2 regions of the Nonomuraea marmarensis genome follow, and region 2 is predicted to be linked to the other one. Evidence: riboswitches for the same ligand, from Rfam matches in the RefSeq annotation. Region 2 holds a riboswitch; the other holds the start of a gene.
The links. Region 2 has a riboswitch for cobalamin ahead of ACFLIM_RS13600 (CbtB domain-containing protein). Riboswitches for the same ligand answer to the same signal wherever they lie in the genome.
Positions count from the first base shown of each region.

Region 1: another riboswitch for cobalamin. It lies ahead of ACFLIM_RS25895 (ribonucleoside-diphosphate reductase subunit alpha); the one in region 2 lies ahead of ACFLIM_RS13600 (CbtB domain-containing protein).

Region 1 is NZ_JBICRM010000016.1:121,826-129,001, reverse strand. Features, by position in the region: gene glmS (glutamine--fructose-6-phosphate transaminase (isomerizing)) at 1-1,628, shown strand, start outside; gene ACFLIM_RS25905 (SAM-dependent methyltransferase) at 1,663-2,466, shown strand; gene ACFLIM_RS25900 (tripartite tricarboxylate transporter substrate-binding protein) at 2,580-3,521, shown strand; cobalamin riboswitch at 3,526-3,721, shown strand; gene ACFLIM_RS25895 (ribonucleoside-diphosphate reductase subunit alpha) at 3,831-5,987, shown strand; gene ACFLIM_RS25890 (ribonucleotide-diphosphate reductase subunit beta) at 6,000-6,995, shown strand; gene ACFLIM_RS25885 (mechanosensitive ion channel family protein) at 7,013-7,176, shown strand, end outside.
Region 2 is NZ_JBICRM010000007.1:120,394-127,569, forward strand. Features, by position in the region: gene ACFLIM_RS13570 (SAM-dependent methyltransferase) at 1-532, shown strand, start outside; gene ACFLIM_RS13575 (YbaB/EbfC family nucleoid-associated protein) at 510-896, opposite strand; gene ACFLIM_RS13580 (YbaB/EbfC family nucleoid-associated protein) at 900-1,292, opposite strand; gene ACFLIM_RS13585 (hypothetical protein) at 1,429-1,752, shown strand; gene ACFLIM_RS13590 (hypothetical protein) at 1,754-2,689, shown strand; gene ACFLIM_RS13595 (DUF2283 domain-containing protein) at 2,710-2,967, shown strand; adenosylcobalamin (AdoCbl) riboswitch at 3,004-3,151, shown strand; gene ACFLIM_RS13600 (CbtB domain-containing protein) at 3,153-3,341, shown strand; gene ACFLIM_RS13605 (CbtA family protein) at 3,351-4,130, shown strand; gene ACFLIM_RS13610 (histidine phosphatase family protein) at 4,136-4,708, shown strand; gene ACFLIM_RS13615 (putative cobaltochelatase) at 4,705-6,771, shown strand; gene cobO (cob(I)yrinic acid a,c-diamide adenosyltransferase) at 6,774-7,176, shown strand, end outside.

The DNA.
Region 1 (7,176 bases), on a different contig from region 2:
TCGGCATCGGGCACACCAGGTGGGCCACGCACGGCGTCCCCAGTGACGTGAACGCGCATCCGCACCTGTCGACCGACGACCGCATCGCCGTCGTGCACAACGGCATCATCGAGAACGCCGGCGACCTGCGCGCCAAGCTGGAGGCCGACGGCGTGCTGTTCGCCTCCGAGACCGACACCGAGGTGCTCGCGCACCTGATCGCCCGCGCCGCCGACGAGAACGACTCCCTGGAGGAGGCCGTCAGGAAGGCGCTCAAGAGCGTCGTCGGCACGTACGGCATCGCCGTGATCGACGCCGAGCGGCCCGGCGAGGTGGTCGTGGCGCGCAACGGCAGCCCGATCGTGCTCGGGATCGGCGAGAAGGAGATGTTCGCCGCGTCCGACGTGGCCGCCCTGGTCCGCTACACGCGCCAGGTCGTGCACCTGGAGGACGGCGAGCTGGCCGTGCTCAAGGCCGACGGCTTCCACACCTTCGCCAGCGACGCCCGCGAGACGGCCAAGGAGCCGCTGACCGTCGACTGGGACGCCGGGCACTACGACACCGGCGGCTACGAGCACTACCTGCTCAAGGAGATCTCCGAGCAGCCCGAGACGATCACCCGCACGATGAGCGGCCGGCTCGACGAGCGGTTCCACGTGGCCCACCTCGGCGGCCTGAACATGGACGCCCGCGAGACGCGAAGCTTCCGCCGGGTGAAGATCATCGGCTGCGGGTCCGCGTACTACTCGGGGCAGATCGGGGCGCAGCTCATCGAGGAGCTGGCGCGCATCCCGGCCGACGCCGAGCCCGCCAGCGAGTTCCGCTACCGCAACCCGGTCGTGGATCCGAACACGCTCTATGTCGCGATCAGCCAGTCGGGGGAGACGTACGACACGCTCGCCGCCGTACAGGAGCTCAAGCGCAAGGGCGGCCGGGTCATCGGCATCGTCAACGCGGTCGGCAGCGCCATCGCCCGCGAGGTGGACGGCGGCATCTACCTGCACGCGGGGCCGGAGGTCTCCGTGGCCTCGACCAAGGCGTTCACCTCGACCTCGCTGGCGTTCGCGCTGCTCGCGCTGCACCTGGGGCGGGTGCGCGACCTGTCGCCCGCCGACGGGCGGCGGGTCGTGGAGGGCCTGCGCAGGCTGCCCGGGCAGATCGAGGAGATCCTCGCCCAGGGCGACAAGATCGCCGAGCTGGCGCAGAAGTACGCCAAGCACCCGAGCATGATGTTCATCGGCAGGGTGCGCGGCTACCCGGTGGCCCGCGAGGGCGCGCAGAAGCTCAAGGAGATCTCGTACGTGCACGCCGAGGCCTATCCGGCCAGCGAGCTCAAGCACGGCCCCCTCGCGCTGATCGGCCCCGACATGCCGACGGTCGCGATCGTGCCCGACGACGAGCTGCTCGACAAGAACCTCACCACGCTCGGCGAGATCCGCGCCCGGGGCGGCCAGGTGCTCATGGTTGGCCACCGCGAGCCCGACGCCAAGCTGGCCGACGACGTGATCGTGATCCCCAGGAACGAGATCGAGCTCGACCCGATCCTGCTCACGATCCCGCTCCAGCTGCTCGCGTACCATGCCGCCGTGGCGCTCGGCCGCGACGTGGACAAGCCACGCAATCTTGCAAAGAGCGTAACGGTCGAATAATTAACGTAAATTCAGCCACAATCGCCTCAAGGTAGTGTTTTCTAGCTTGAGCCGACATAAATTCGATACTGTGCGGCAGTTCGACCATGAGAGGCCCAACCTCGCACGCATGTACGATTACATGCTCGGCGGGAGGGACAACTTCGCGGTCGACCGCCAGGCCACCGATCAGCTCGCCGAGCTGATCCCGGAGGCGGTCCCGCTGGCCCGCGCGAACCGGGCCTTCCTCCAGCGTGCCGTCCGCTACGTGGCCGCCGCCGGAGTGCGCCAATTCCTCGACCTGGGCAGCGGGTTGCCGACTCAGGGCAGCGCGCACGAGATGGCACCCGCCGCCCGGGTCGTCTACGTCGATCACGACCCGGTGGTGGGCGCGCACGCCAAGGTCCTGCTCGGACGTACGGGCAGGGCCGTGTTCGTCGAGGCCGACCTGCTCGATCCGGACGAGGTGCTGGCCCGGGTCGGCGGCTTCCTCGACCTGGACGAACCGGTCGGGGTGTTGCTGGTGTCGATCCTGCACTTCCTGCCCGACTCCGCCCAGCCGCAGCGCGCGGTGGCCGTCCTTCGCGAGAGGGTGGCGCCGGGCAGCTACCTGGCGATCACCCACGCCACCACGATGGGGCGGCTGGCGGAGGAGCGGGCCTCGGGCGCGCATCGCGGCTCGTCCACCGGCGGCGCCGACCGCACGCCCGCCGAGATCCGCGCGTTCTTCGGCGACTTCCCGCTGGAACCTCCGGGACTGGTGCAGGCCGTGGACTGGCGTCCCGACCGGCCCAAGCTGGTGGGCGACTGGTCGCTGCCGTCCTCCCTGATGGCGGGGGTCGGCAAGAAAGCCGGATGAATTCCGACTTTTCACGACTTTTCACGACTTTTCGTGATTATAGACCCCCATGTGTGGCTGCCCGTAATGTGTCAATAACCTGGAGTAGTAGGAAACTCCGGGAGGAGAGACACATGCGCCGTCGGCGGTTCTTCGCATGGGGGCTCGGCGTGGCTGCGTGCGCGGCCGGCTGCGGCACGGAGCACGTCAACGTGGGCGCACTGCGTACCCGATTCTCGATCAACCCGGGCGCGCAGCGCTGGGCGCGGGTCTGCCGGGCGTTCTCCGGCGCGGCCCGCGCGGCCGGGTACGAGACGGGCACGGGCACGAAGATCACGGTGACCGGCCTGCCCGCGCTGGCCGCCGCCGAGCTGAACAACGGCCAGACGCTGGCCGACACCGCCACCCCGCTGTCCAGGCTCACCGGCGACGTCGAGGTTGTCGTCGTGCCCGGCAACTCGCTGTTCAAGGACTTCGACGACTTCGGCGCCCACCTGCTCGCCCACCCCGGTCAGACGCTGCTGGCCGGAGGGCCGCAGGGCGAGCCCGACCACCTGCTGTTCGGCCTGATCGCCAAGGGGCTCGGCGCGGACACCCGGCAGGTCGACTACACCGGCTACCCCAGCAGCCAGGAGGCCGTCACCGCGCTGCTGTCCGGCAAGGCCGCGGCCGCCGCGGGACTGTTCTCCGACTGGCGCGCCAGCATCGGCGACGGCCGGGTCAGGGCGCTCGCGGTGTCCTCGGCCGCGCGGGTGCCGGACCTCGACGTGCCGACGCTGCTGGAGTCTGGCGTACGGGTCGACTTCGCGGACTGGGTGGCGGCCGTCGGGCCGGATGCCATGACGGACGACAGCCGCGAGGTGGCCATCCGCATGTGCGAGGAGGTGACCGGCTCGCCGGGCTGGCAGTCGGCCTGCCGGGCGAACGGGTGGATCTCGATCCCGCTCAGCGGGGACGACTTCGAGGCGTGGCTCGGCACCGAGGTCGAGCGCACCCGCGCCGTGCTGCGGGATCTCGGGCTGCTCGACACGACGAGAGCCACAAGATGCGGGATCGGTTGCGGAAACGGCCACTAGATGTAGGATCCTCGTCGTCGCTGGTTCGCCTCTTCGGAGGCGGAGCAAAAGGGAACCCGGTGCGATTCCGGGGCTGCCCCGCAGCGGTGAGCGGGAACGACCGCCGTCATTGAGCACTGGAGCGATCCGGGAAGCGACGGCCAGTAGGAGCGTCAAGCGCGCCCGCGAGCCCGAAGACCTGCCGGCGGCGCCGGGCCACGTGCCCGGCGAGAAGTGTCCAGGGCCTCGAGGGAGGGCCGGGGAGCCGGTGCGCGCCGCCGTGCTTTCGCGTGCCCTCACGGGGGATTCGCTCGCGAGGAGAGAGAGCACGTGACGCAGATCGTTGAGGTTGACCGCCGCCTGGCCATCGAGGAAGCCGCCGCCCGGGTGATCACCGACCCGGCCAACTCCCGGGTCGCCGCCCGGCTGCTGGCCGAGGAGATCGCCGACGAGGCCGCGGGGCACGGAGTCCGCTCGTTCTCCGAGTCCATCGCCGCCACCCACGCCGCCGGGCTGATCCAGGACGGGCTGGCGGAGTTCGTCGCCGCGCACGCCGCCGAGTTGGACGCGTTGGTCGCCGCGGAGGCGGACGGCAGATTTGAATATTTCGGCTTGCGTACTGTTTATGATCGTTACCTGTTGCGCCATCCCGAGACGCGGGCGGTGCTGGAGCGGCCGCAACACTTCTTCCTGCGCGTGGCCTGCGGGTTGTCGGAGTCGGTCGCCGAGGCCGCCGAGCTCTACGCGCTGATGTCCACGCTGTCCTACCTGCCCAGCTCGCCCACGTTGTTCAACGCGGGCGCGCGCCGGCCGCAGCTCTCGTCGTGCTTCCTGCTCGACTCGCCGCGCGACGAGCTGGAGTCGATCTACGACAGGTACGGGCAGGTGGCGCGGTTGTCCAAGTACGCGGGCGGCATCGGCATCGCCTGGACCCGGGTGCGCTCGCGGGGATCCCTGATCAGGGGCACGAACGGCCACTCCAACGGCATCGTGCCCTGGCTGCGTACGCTCGACTCCTCGGTGGCGGCGGTCAACCAGGGCGGGCGGCGCAAGGGCGCGGCCTGCGTCTACCTGGAGACCTGGCACGCCGACGTCGAGGAGTTCCTGGAGCTGCGCGACAACACCGGCGAAGACGCCCGCCGCACCCACAACCTGAACCTGGCGAACTGGGTGCCGGACGAGTTCATGCGCCGGGTGGAGGCGGACGAGCTCTGGTCGCTGTTCGACCCGAAGGAGGTGCCCGACCTCACGGACCTGTACGGGGACGCGTTCACGGCCGCGTACCGGGCTTATGAGGCTTCGGGGCGATTTAGCCGCCAAATTCCCGCCAGGACCTTGTACGGCCGGATGATGCGCACGCTGGCGCAGACCGGGAACGGCTGGATGACGTTCAAGGACGCCGCCAACCGCGCCTCCAACCAGACCGCCCGCCCCGAGAACGTCATCCACCTGTCGAACCTCTGCACCGAGATCCTCGAGGTCACCAGCGACGGGGAGACCGCGGTCTGCAACCTCGGCTCGATCAACCTGGCGGCGCACCTCACGGGCGCCGACGTCGACTGGGAGCGGCTGCGCGGCACCGTCCGTACCGCCGTGCGCTTCCTGGACCGGACCATCGACCTCGGCTTCTACCCGACGCCCGAGGCCGAGGCGGCCAACAAGCGCTGGCGGCCGATCGGGCTGGGCGTGATGGGCCTGGCCGACGTGTTCTTCACGCTGCGACTGCCGTTCGACTCGCCGCGGGCGCTGGAGTTGTCCACGCGCATCGCCGAGGAGATCGCCCTGGTCGCCTACGACACCTCGGCCGACCTGGCCGCCGAGCGCGGCCGGCACCCGTCGTACGCCGACACGCGGGCGGCCGGGGGAGTGCTGCACCCGGACCACTACGTCGCGACGTCGCCGCGCTGGGACGCCGTCCGGGACAAGATCGCCGCGACCGGCCTGCGGAACTCGCTCATGATCGCCATCGCCCCGACCGCCACGATCGCCTCCATCGCCGGCTGCTACGAGTGCATCGAGCCGCAGGTGTCCAACGTGTTCAAGCGCGAGACGTTGTCGGGCGAGTTCCTGCAGGTCAACCGCTATCTGGTGGCCGACCTGCAGGCGCGCGGGCTGTGGACGCAGCGGATGCGGGACGACATCAAGCGCGCCGACGGCTCGATCCAGTCGATCCCCGGCATCCCGGACGACCTCAAGGTGCTCTACCGCACAGCCTGGGAGTTGCCGCAGAAGGCGCTGATCGACCTGGCCGCCGCCCGCCAGCCGTACATCGACCAGTCGCAGTCCCTGAACCTCTTCATGGCCGCCCCCACCATCGGCAAGCTCTCGTCGATGTACGCGTACGCGTGGAAGCAGGGCCTGAAGACCACCTACTACCTGCGCTCCCGCCCGGCCACCAGGATCGCCCAGACCACCGTCGCGGCTCCGGTCGAGGCGGCGGTGGCCTGCTCGCTGGAGAACCCGGAGATCTGCGAAGCCTGCCAGTAAGGAAACGTTCTGATGTTGCTCGACCCCGGCATGGACCTCACCCTGCGCCCCATGCGCTATCCGGACTTCTACGACCGCTACCGCGCCGCCATCCGCAACACGTGGACGGTCGAGGAGGTGGACCTGCACAACGACCTCGCCGACCTGGCCAGGATGACGCCCCAGGAACGGCACCTGATCAACCGCCTGGTCGCCTTCTTCGCCACCGGCGACTCCATCGTGGCCAACAACCTGGTGCTCAACCTCTACCAGCACGTCAACGCCCCCGAGGCGCGCCTCTACCTGAGCAGGCAACTGTTCGAGGAGGCGGTGCACGTGCAGTTCTATTTGACATTGCTGGACACGTACCTCCCCGATCCCGACGAGCGGGTCAAGGCGTTCGCCGCGATCGAGCACATCCCCTCGATCCGCGACAAGGCGGAGTTCTGCTTCCGGTGGATCGACTCGATCGGGAGCCTGCGCCGGCTGGAGACGGCCGGCCAGCGCCGCCAGTTCCTGCTGAACGTGATCTGCTTCGCCGCCTGCATCGAGGGCCTGTTCTTCTACGGGGCCTTCGCGTACGTGTACTGGTTCCGCTCCCGCGGCCTGCTCGGCGGCCTGGCCACCGGGACGAACTGGGTGTTCCGCGACGAGTCCATGCACATGGAGTTCGCGTTCAGCGTGGTGGACACGGTCAGGGCCGAGGAGCCCACGCTGTTCGACGACGAACTGGGCAAGCAAGTCACCCGCATGCTGGAGGAGGCCGTGGCCGCCGAGCTGGCCTTCGCCGCGGACCTGTGCGGCGACGGCATGCCGGGCATGGGGGTCGCGCAGATGCGCCAGTACCTGGAGTACGTCGCCGACCAGCGGCTGGCCAGGCTGGGCCTGCCCAGCAGGTACGGCTCGGCGAACCCATTCGCGTTCATGGAGTTGCAGGATGTGCAGGAGCTGGCCAATTTCTTCGAACGTCGGGTTTCGGCTTACCAAGTGGCAGTTGAGGGCAATGTGACCTTTGACGAGTCTTTCTAGACATTGGGGGCAAAAGCGTGCAGTCTCCGGCGGGCTGGCTGATTCTCGCGGTCTCGATGATCGGCTCGATCCTCCTGGTTGAGCTGGCTCGGCGGGTGCTGAACAGGGTCGGGCGCAGATTCGCGCTCGCCCGGCACCTGGTGGAGCACTGCACGTGGCCCGCGTTCACGGTGGCCGCCGT
Region 2 (7,176 bases):
TCCGGTGAAGGTGATCAGCCTGTGCTCGGGACAGGGCCATGATCTTCTTGACGTGCTGGTCGATCACTCGCGTCGGGACGACGTGCGGGCGCGTCTTGTGGAGTTGGATCCGCGCAACACCGCGGTCGCCCGGAGCGCGGCCGCTGCCCGGCTGGATCGGGTCGAGGTGGTGACGGGTGACGCCGCGCTCGCCGATCATTACCGGGGCATGGTGCCGGCCGATATCGTGCTGACCTGCGGGATCTTCGGCAATATCACCGATGAGGACATCGAGCGCACTATCGGCTTCTGCCCGCGGTTGTGCGCGACCGGTGGCACCGTCATCTGGACTCGGCATCGCGGCGCGCCGGACCGGGTTCCGCTCATTTGCGACTGGTTCGAAGAATGCGGATTCGAGCGGGAGTGGGTGTCGGATCCGCAGGCGGGATTCGGCGTCGGCGTGCATCGATTCACGGGCCGGCCGCAGCCTTTGGCGATGGGCGAACGCATGTTCCGCTTCATTGGTGACGCTACGGCCACTCCGTGTTCATGATGCGCTCCATCCGGGCGGTGGCCGCCGCCGGGTCGAAGCCTGGCAGGCCCTCGCGGATCAGCTCCTCCGTACGGCGCGTCACGTCCTGACCCGCCTGCGCGACCGCCGCGAGCACCTCCTCCGACAGCGTCTGACTGTCCAGGCGCATGGCGCGGGGCGCGATGGCGACGTCGAGCACCCTGCCGTTCGCCGCCACGGTGGCCGTCACCGTGCCGGACGGGCTCTCGCCGGTGCCCTTGAGCTCGTCCAGGTCGGCCCTGGCGCGGTTGATCCAGGTCTCGATCCGGTCCGCCTCGTCCTCGGCCCGGCTGATGTCCTCGTCGCGGATGTCGGCCGGGTCCATGCGGGAGTCGTACACGTTCACCTCTCAGTCGATCAAGTTGCGGGCCACCTGCTCGACCCGGTCGCGGACGAAGGTCTCGTCGAGCGGCGCGGGCAGGTGCGCGGTGTCGGCGAGGGCCTCGTCCACGATCCGCTGGGCCCGCGTCTCGGCGTCCTGCTGGGCCGCCTGCAGCACCGCCGTCACCTGCCGGCTGAGGACCGCGTGGTCGAGCCGCATGGCGCGCGGGTCCAGCCGCAGCCGTACGATGCCGCCCTGCCCGTCTGCGACGGCCCGCACCAGGCCGTCAGAGGTCTCCGCGGACCCCGTCACCTTGCGCATCTCGGCCTGTGCCTGGCGCAGGCGGGTCATCATCTCCCCGCCCTGTCGCAAGATCCGCTCCAGTTGTTCGACATCGGCCTCGGGTGAAGGCGCCGGCATGATCGACTCCCGCAGTTAGGCAGTGACAAGTCGCCAGTTTGACACAAAGTCGTATTGATCTTGTCCATAGGGAGATGGATCACGAAATTTATGATCATCGTGTATTCATCGGGTGTTCCGCGTTAGGGTCTCCTGCATGAGTTCGGGGTTTGAGATCGACCACGAGTCTGTGGAGCGGTACGGCTCCCAGATGCGAGCACACGGTGAGGACTACGCGGCGGCGCTGCAACGGCTCAGGGAACGCGGCCTCGGCGGCGCCTCATGGGGAGACGACGGACTGCTGTCGATGCTCGTCGGCCCGTACGCCGAGGCCAGCATGATGGGGCTGCAGGCCATGACCGGGCAGTCCATGGTCATGGGCGACAGCGGGGATGGGCTGACCGGCACCTCCGCCACCATCCAGGCCGCCGACGATGCCGGTGGGCAGCAGGTGAGCGGCGTCCAGGACAGGTGGGTCTGACATGGGCGTGACGCTCCCGGAAGAAGCCCACGCGATGCTCATCGCGCTCGGCGTGCCGTGGCCGAACGTCGACGAGGACGAGATCCACAAGGACGCCGACGCCTGGCGTACCGTCCTCGCCATGGCCGAGCCGTCGGCGGCGCGGGCCGACGCGACGATGCGCGGGGCGCAGGAGTCCTACCGTGGCGAAGGCAGCACCGAGCTGGCCGGCTACTGGAACGAGACCGGCGGCAACGGCGGCCACCAGAGCCAGGCGATCGCGGCGGCCAGATCGGCCCCGGTCGTGCTCGACAACACCGCCTGGCTCACGACCGGGGTCAAGGTCGCGGTCGGCACCGCCGCCGTCATCACGACCGTACGCGTGGCCAGGGCGTTCCTGGCCGGTGGGCCGTTCGGCGGCGCCATGGCGACGGCGGAGATGCTCCGCTCCCGCGCCCTGATCGGCAAGATCCAGCGTGAGGGCGCCGAGGGCGCCGGCAAGGTGATCGCCCCGGCGCTCGCCCGCGGCGTGACCCAGCCCTTCCGCCGGGTCCTGGAGAACATGCGCCGCCCGGCGCTCGCCGGAGCCGGCGGACCCAGGATCACCTGGCCGCGCACGGTGGGCCCGAGGGCGACGACCGGTCCCCGCCACGCTCGCGACTACATGGCCTCGATGGGCCGCAGCAACAACAACGCGAGAAGGGGCGGCAACGGCCGCCGCGGCGGCGGCCGGCGGAACAGCGGCGGGCGGGCCGACAGCACGGACGGCACCACGGCGCATGCCGCCGACCGCCAGGCCCAGCGGGGCATCAGCGACGACATGATCGAGCAGACGAAGCAGAGCGGGAAGAAGAGGGCCGGCAACCAGCCGGGCACCACCGTCTACGAGACCGAGAGTGTCCGCGTCGTGGAGAACAAGAGAGGCGGCATCATTTCTGCTATCTGGAAGAGGAAATGACCATCGCCGAAGGACCTGACTTGCGGATCGAACACGACGCCGAGAACGACGTCGCCTACATCTACCTGGTGGACGAGATCGGCCAGGACGAGGCGGAGTCGCAGTTCCTGGTGGAGCGGGAAGGGATGCCAGGGGAGATCGTGCTGGACTTCGACGCGGACGGCCGGTTGCTGGGCGTCGAGGTCCTGGGGGCGTCGGCCATCCTGCGGCCCGAGGTCCTGGCGCTGGCGGACGAGGATGAGCCTCCGCCCTCCGCGTACGGCCCGACCTCCCAGTGAACTGGGACTGTTGACGCGAAGGGGAGGAAAGGATACGTTCCGGTAGATTTCACGGTTGTCCAAGGGAAATCCGGTGAGAAGCCGGTGCGGACGCGCCACTGTATCCGGGACGTAGATCCCGGGAGCCAGGTCGCTTGGCGACCGTGACCTCGCCGGCGGGACGCGTCATCCCTGAGGAGGCTTGTATGAGTGGCCTGACCACTCCTTCCACCATTCCCTTCCCACGCCTGCGGCTCTGGCTGCTGGCCGTACCCCTGTTGCTGCTCGTCGCCTACCTGGTGCTGATGGACAACGGCGCCGTCTCCCAGGCGGGCACCTTCCTGCACGAGTTGATGCACGACGGGCGGCATCTGCTCGGCGTGCCGTGCCATTAGGCGCGCCGGATGGTACGCACCCTGCTGGTCAGGGGCCTGCTCGTGGGCCTGCTGGCCGGATTGGTCGCGGGCGGCTTCGCCTTCGCCTTCGGCGAGCCGCGCGTGGACGGCGCGATCGCCCTGGAGGAGGCCGCGCAGCAGGCGCCTCCGGCCGAGAAGGCCGGGCAGCAGGCGGCTCCCGCTGCGGAGGCCGGACATGACCACGGCGAGGAGGCCGTGGTCAGCAGGCCGGTGCAGAAGGCCGGCCTCTTCCTCGCCACCGGGCTCTACGGGCTCGCCGTGGGAGGGGTCTTCGCCCTCGTGTTCGCCGGCTTGCGCGGGCGCGTCGGTCCCCGGTCGGACGGGGGGTTGGCGCTCGCCGCCGCCGGGACGGCGTTCGTAGCGGTCATTCTCGTGCCGTTCGTGAAATATCCGGCCAACCCGCCGGCGGTGGGAGACCCGGAGACCATCAACGGCCGCACGCTGCTCTACGTGGTGATGCTCCTCGTCGGCCTGGCCGCCACCGCGATCGCGGTGGCGACCGCGCGCCGGGTCTCCGCGGGCCCGTGGGCACGGTGGAGCGCGGCGGCCGGCGCCTTCCTGGTGCCGGTGGTGGCGGCGTGGCTGCTGCTGCCGGCGGTCGACGAGGTGCCCGAGGGGTTCCCCGCCACGTTGTTGTGGGAGTTCAGGCTGGCGTCGTTGGGGACGCAGCTCGTCTTCTGGGCGGCTTTCGGCGTGCTGTTCGGCTGGGTCAGCGACCGGGCGGCGCGCCGCTCCGGGGCCGTTCCCGTGGCTGCGGCATCGGGCTGAGCGGGGTGCTGTTCGTCCGGCACGCCAGCACGCCGGGGATGCGGGCGGCCCGGTTCCCCGCGGACGAGCCGGCCGACGCTTCGAGCCTGGCCAAGGTCGCGGCCGTGGCCGGGTCGAAAGCGTGGGTCGCGCCCAGCCGGGCGGCCCTGCAGACCGCCGTCGCCATGGGGCTGGAGCCGGTCACGACACCGGCCCTCGCGGAGGCGGACTGCGGCCGGTGGCGCGGACTGGCGTACGAGCAGGTGGCCCGGGAGGAGCCGGACGCGCTGGCGAGCTGGCTCTCGGACCCGCACGCGGCGCCGCACGGCGGCGAGAGCCTGGCCGCGCTGGCGGCGCGGGTCGCCGGATGGCTGGAGGAGGTCCGCTCGCAAGCCGGACGGCTCGACGAGACGCGCTCGCAACCTCCCGGGGTCGTCGTGTGCGATGCCGGAGCGATCCGGGCCGCGCTCGGCCACGTGCTGGGGCTGGGCCCGGTGGCAGCCGCCCGTTTCGACCTCGCGCCCTTGTCCACCACCGAGCTGACCGTCACCCGGGGCGGCTGGCGGGTCGCCCATGTCAACCGGAAGGTTCTGTTTTGATCGTCACCTACCCGTTCAGCGCCGTCGTCGGTCTCGATGACCTGAAGCTGGCGCTGGTGCTCAACGCCGTCTCACCGCGCGTGGGCGGGGTTCTGGTACGCGGTGAGAAGGGCACCGCCAAGTCCACCATCGTCCGGGCGCTGGCCGCCCAGTTGCCCTCCGTGGACGTCGTACCCGGGTGCCGGTTCGCCTGCGACCCGGTCGCGCCCGATCCCGAGTGCCCGGACGGCCCGCACGAGCCCGGCTCCGCAGCGGTGACCCGCCCGGCCGCGCTGGTCGAGCTGCCGGTCGGCGCGTCGGAGGACCGCCTGGTCGGTGCCCTCGACGTCGAGCGGGCGCTGACGGAAGGGGTGAAGGCGTTCGAGCCCGGCCTGCTGGCGGCCGCGCATCGCGGCGTCCTGTACGTGGACGAAGTGAACCTCCTGCACGACCACCTCGTGGACCTGCTGCTCGACGCGGCGGCGCTGGGCACGTGCTATGTGGAGCGCGAGTCGGTGTCGGTACGGCATCCCGCCCGGTTCCTGCTGGTGGGAACCATGAATCCGGAGGAGGGCGAGCTGCGGCCGCAACTGCTGGACCGGTTCGGGCTGACGGTCGAGGTGAAGGCGTCCCGTGATCCGGCGGAACGAGCCGAGGTGGTACGGCGGCGGCTCGCCTTCGACGCCGACGCCGAGTCGTTCGCGGCCCGGTGGACGGCCGAGGAGTCGGCGCTGGTGGTCAGGATCGCACGGGCGAGGGCCCGGATGCCCGCCGTCCGGCTGCCGGACGCTCGGCTGCGGCAGATCGCGACGGTGTGCGCCGCGTTCGAGGTGGACGGCCTGCGCGCCGACCTGGTCACGGCGAACGCCGCCATCGCCCATGCCGCCTGGCACGGCCGCGACGCGGTGACCACGGAGGACGTACGGGCGGCGGCTCGCCTGTCGCTGCCGCACCGGCGGCGGCGCGATCCATTCGACGCGCCGGGACTGGACGAGTCGCTGCTGGAGGAGTTGCTGGAACGCACGTCGGACGACGACGATCCCGACGACCCGCCAGGTGGCGGCCGGCGCGACGGGGAGCCGGGCCCGGCGGACGACGCCACGGAACCTCCGGCACCATCGGCGAACGACAGCGCGGGACCTCCGGCACCATCGGCGGATGACGGGCCGGGACCCCAAGCGGCACCGGCCTCCGAGGACGGCGCCGCCGCAGGACGGCACGAGCCGTCGGACGGTCCCGACGGTCAACCGCGACAGGCGCAGGGCTCCGGGGAGCCGGGTTCGGGGCAGGTGGCCGTGGCAGGGGTGCCGTACCGGGTGCCTTTGCTGGAGGTGCCGGGGCTGGGTGAGGGGGTGGCGGGGCGGCGGTCGCGGTCGCGGACGCCGCGCGGCCGGGCGACCGGGGCGCGACGTCCCGGCGGGCGGGTCCGCGATCTTCATGTGGTGGCGACGGTGCTGGCCGCGGCGCCGCATCAGGTGGCGCGCGGGCGTGGCGGTCCTGGGCTGGTGTTGCGCGCGGACGATCTGCGTGAGGTGGTGCGCGAGGGCAGGGAGGGCAACCTCGTGCTGTTCGTGGTGGACGCGAGCGGTTCGATGGCGGCGCGCAGGCGGATGACGGCGGTGAAGACGGCGGTGCTGAGTCTGCTGCTCGACGCCTACCAGCGGCGTGACAAGGTGGGCCTGGTCACCTTCCGGGGTGCGAGCGCCGAGGTGGCGCTGCCGCCGACCTCGTCGGTGGAGGCGGGCGCGGCCCGGTTGCGTACGCTGCCGACCGGTGGGCGCACGCCCCTGGCGGCGGGGCTGACGCGGGCGGCGGAGGTGCTGCGCGTGGAGCGGCTGCGTGACCCGGCGCGGCGGCCGCTGCTGGTGCTGGTGACCGACGGGCGGGCCACCGCGGGCGGTGACGTGGACCGGGCCGCCGACCTGCTGCGGGGCACGGCGAGCGTGGTCGTGGACTGCGAGAGCGGGCCCGTGCGGCTGGGCCTGGCGGTCAGGCTCGCGTCGCGGTTGGGTGCCCGGCTGGTCACTCTCGATTCCCTGACCGATCTCGGTTCGGTCGTACGCGACTACAGGAAGGCAGTCTGACCATGCCGCAGGGAAAGCCCGCCGTCGTGCCCGATGACGGCCTCACCACCCGGCAGCGCCGCACCAGGCCGCTGCTGATCGTCCACACCGGCCCCGGCAAGGGCAAGTCCACGGCCGCGTTCGGGATGGCGTTGCGGGCCTGGAACCAGGGCTGGCCGGTCGGGGTGTTCCAGTTCGTGAAGTCGGCCAAGTGGCGCATCGGTGAGGAGCGCGCGCTCAAGGTGCTCGGTGAGACGGGCGAGGGCGGCTCGGTGACCTGGCACAAGATGGGTGAAGGCTGGTCGTGGATCCAGCGTCCGGGGACCGAGGAGGATCACGCGGCCGACGCACGTGAGGGCTGGGAGCAGATCAAGCGGGATCTGCTGGCCGAGACGTACCGGTTCTATGTGCTGGACGAGTTCACGT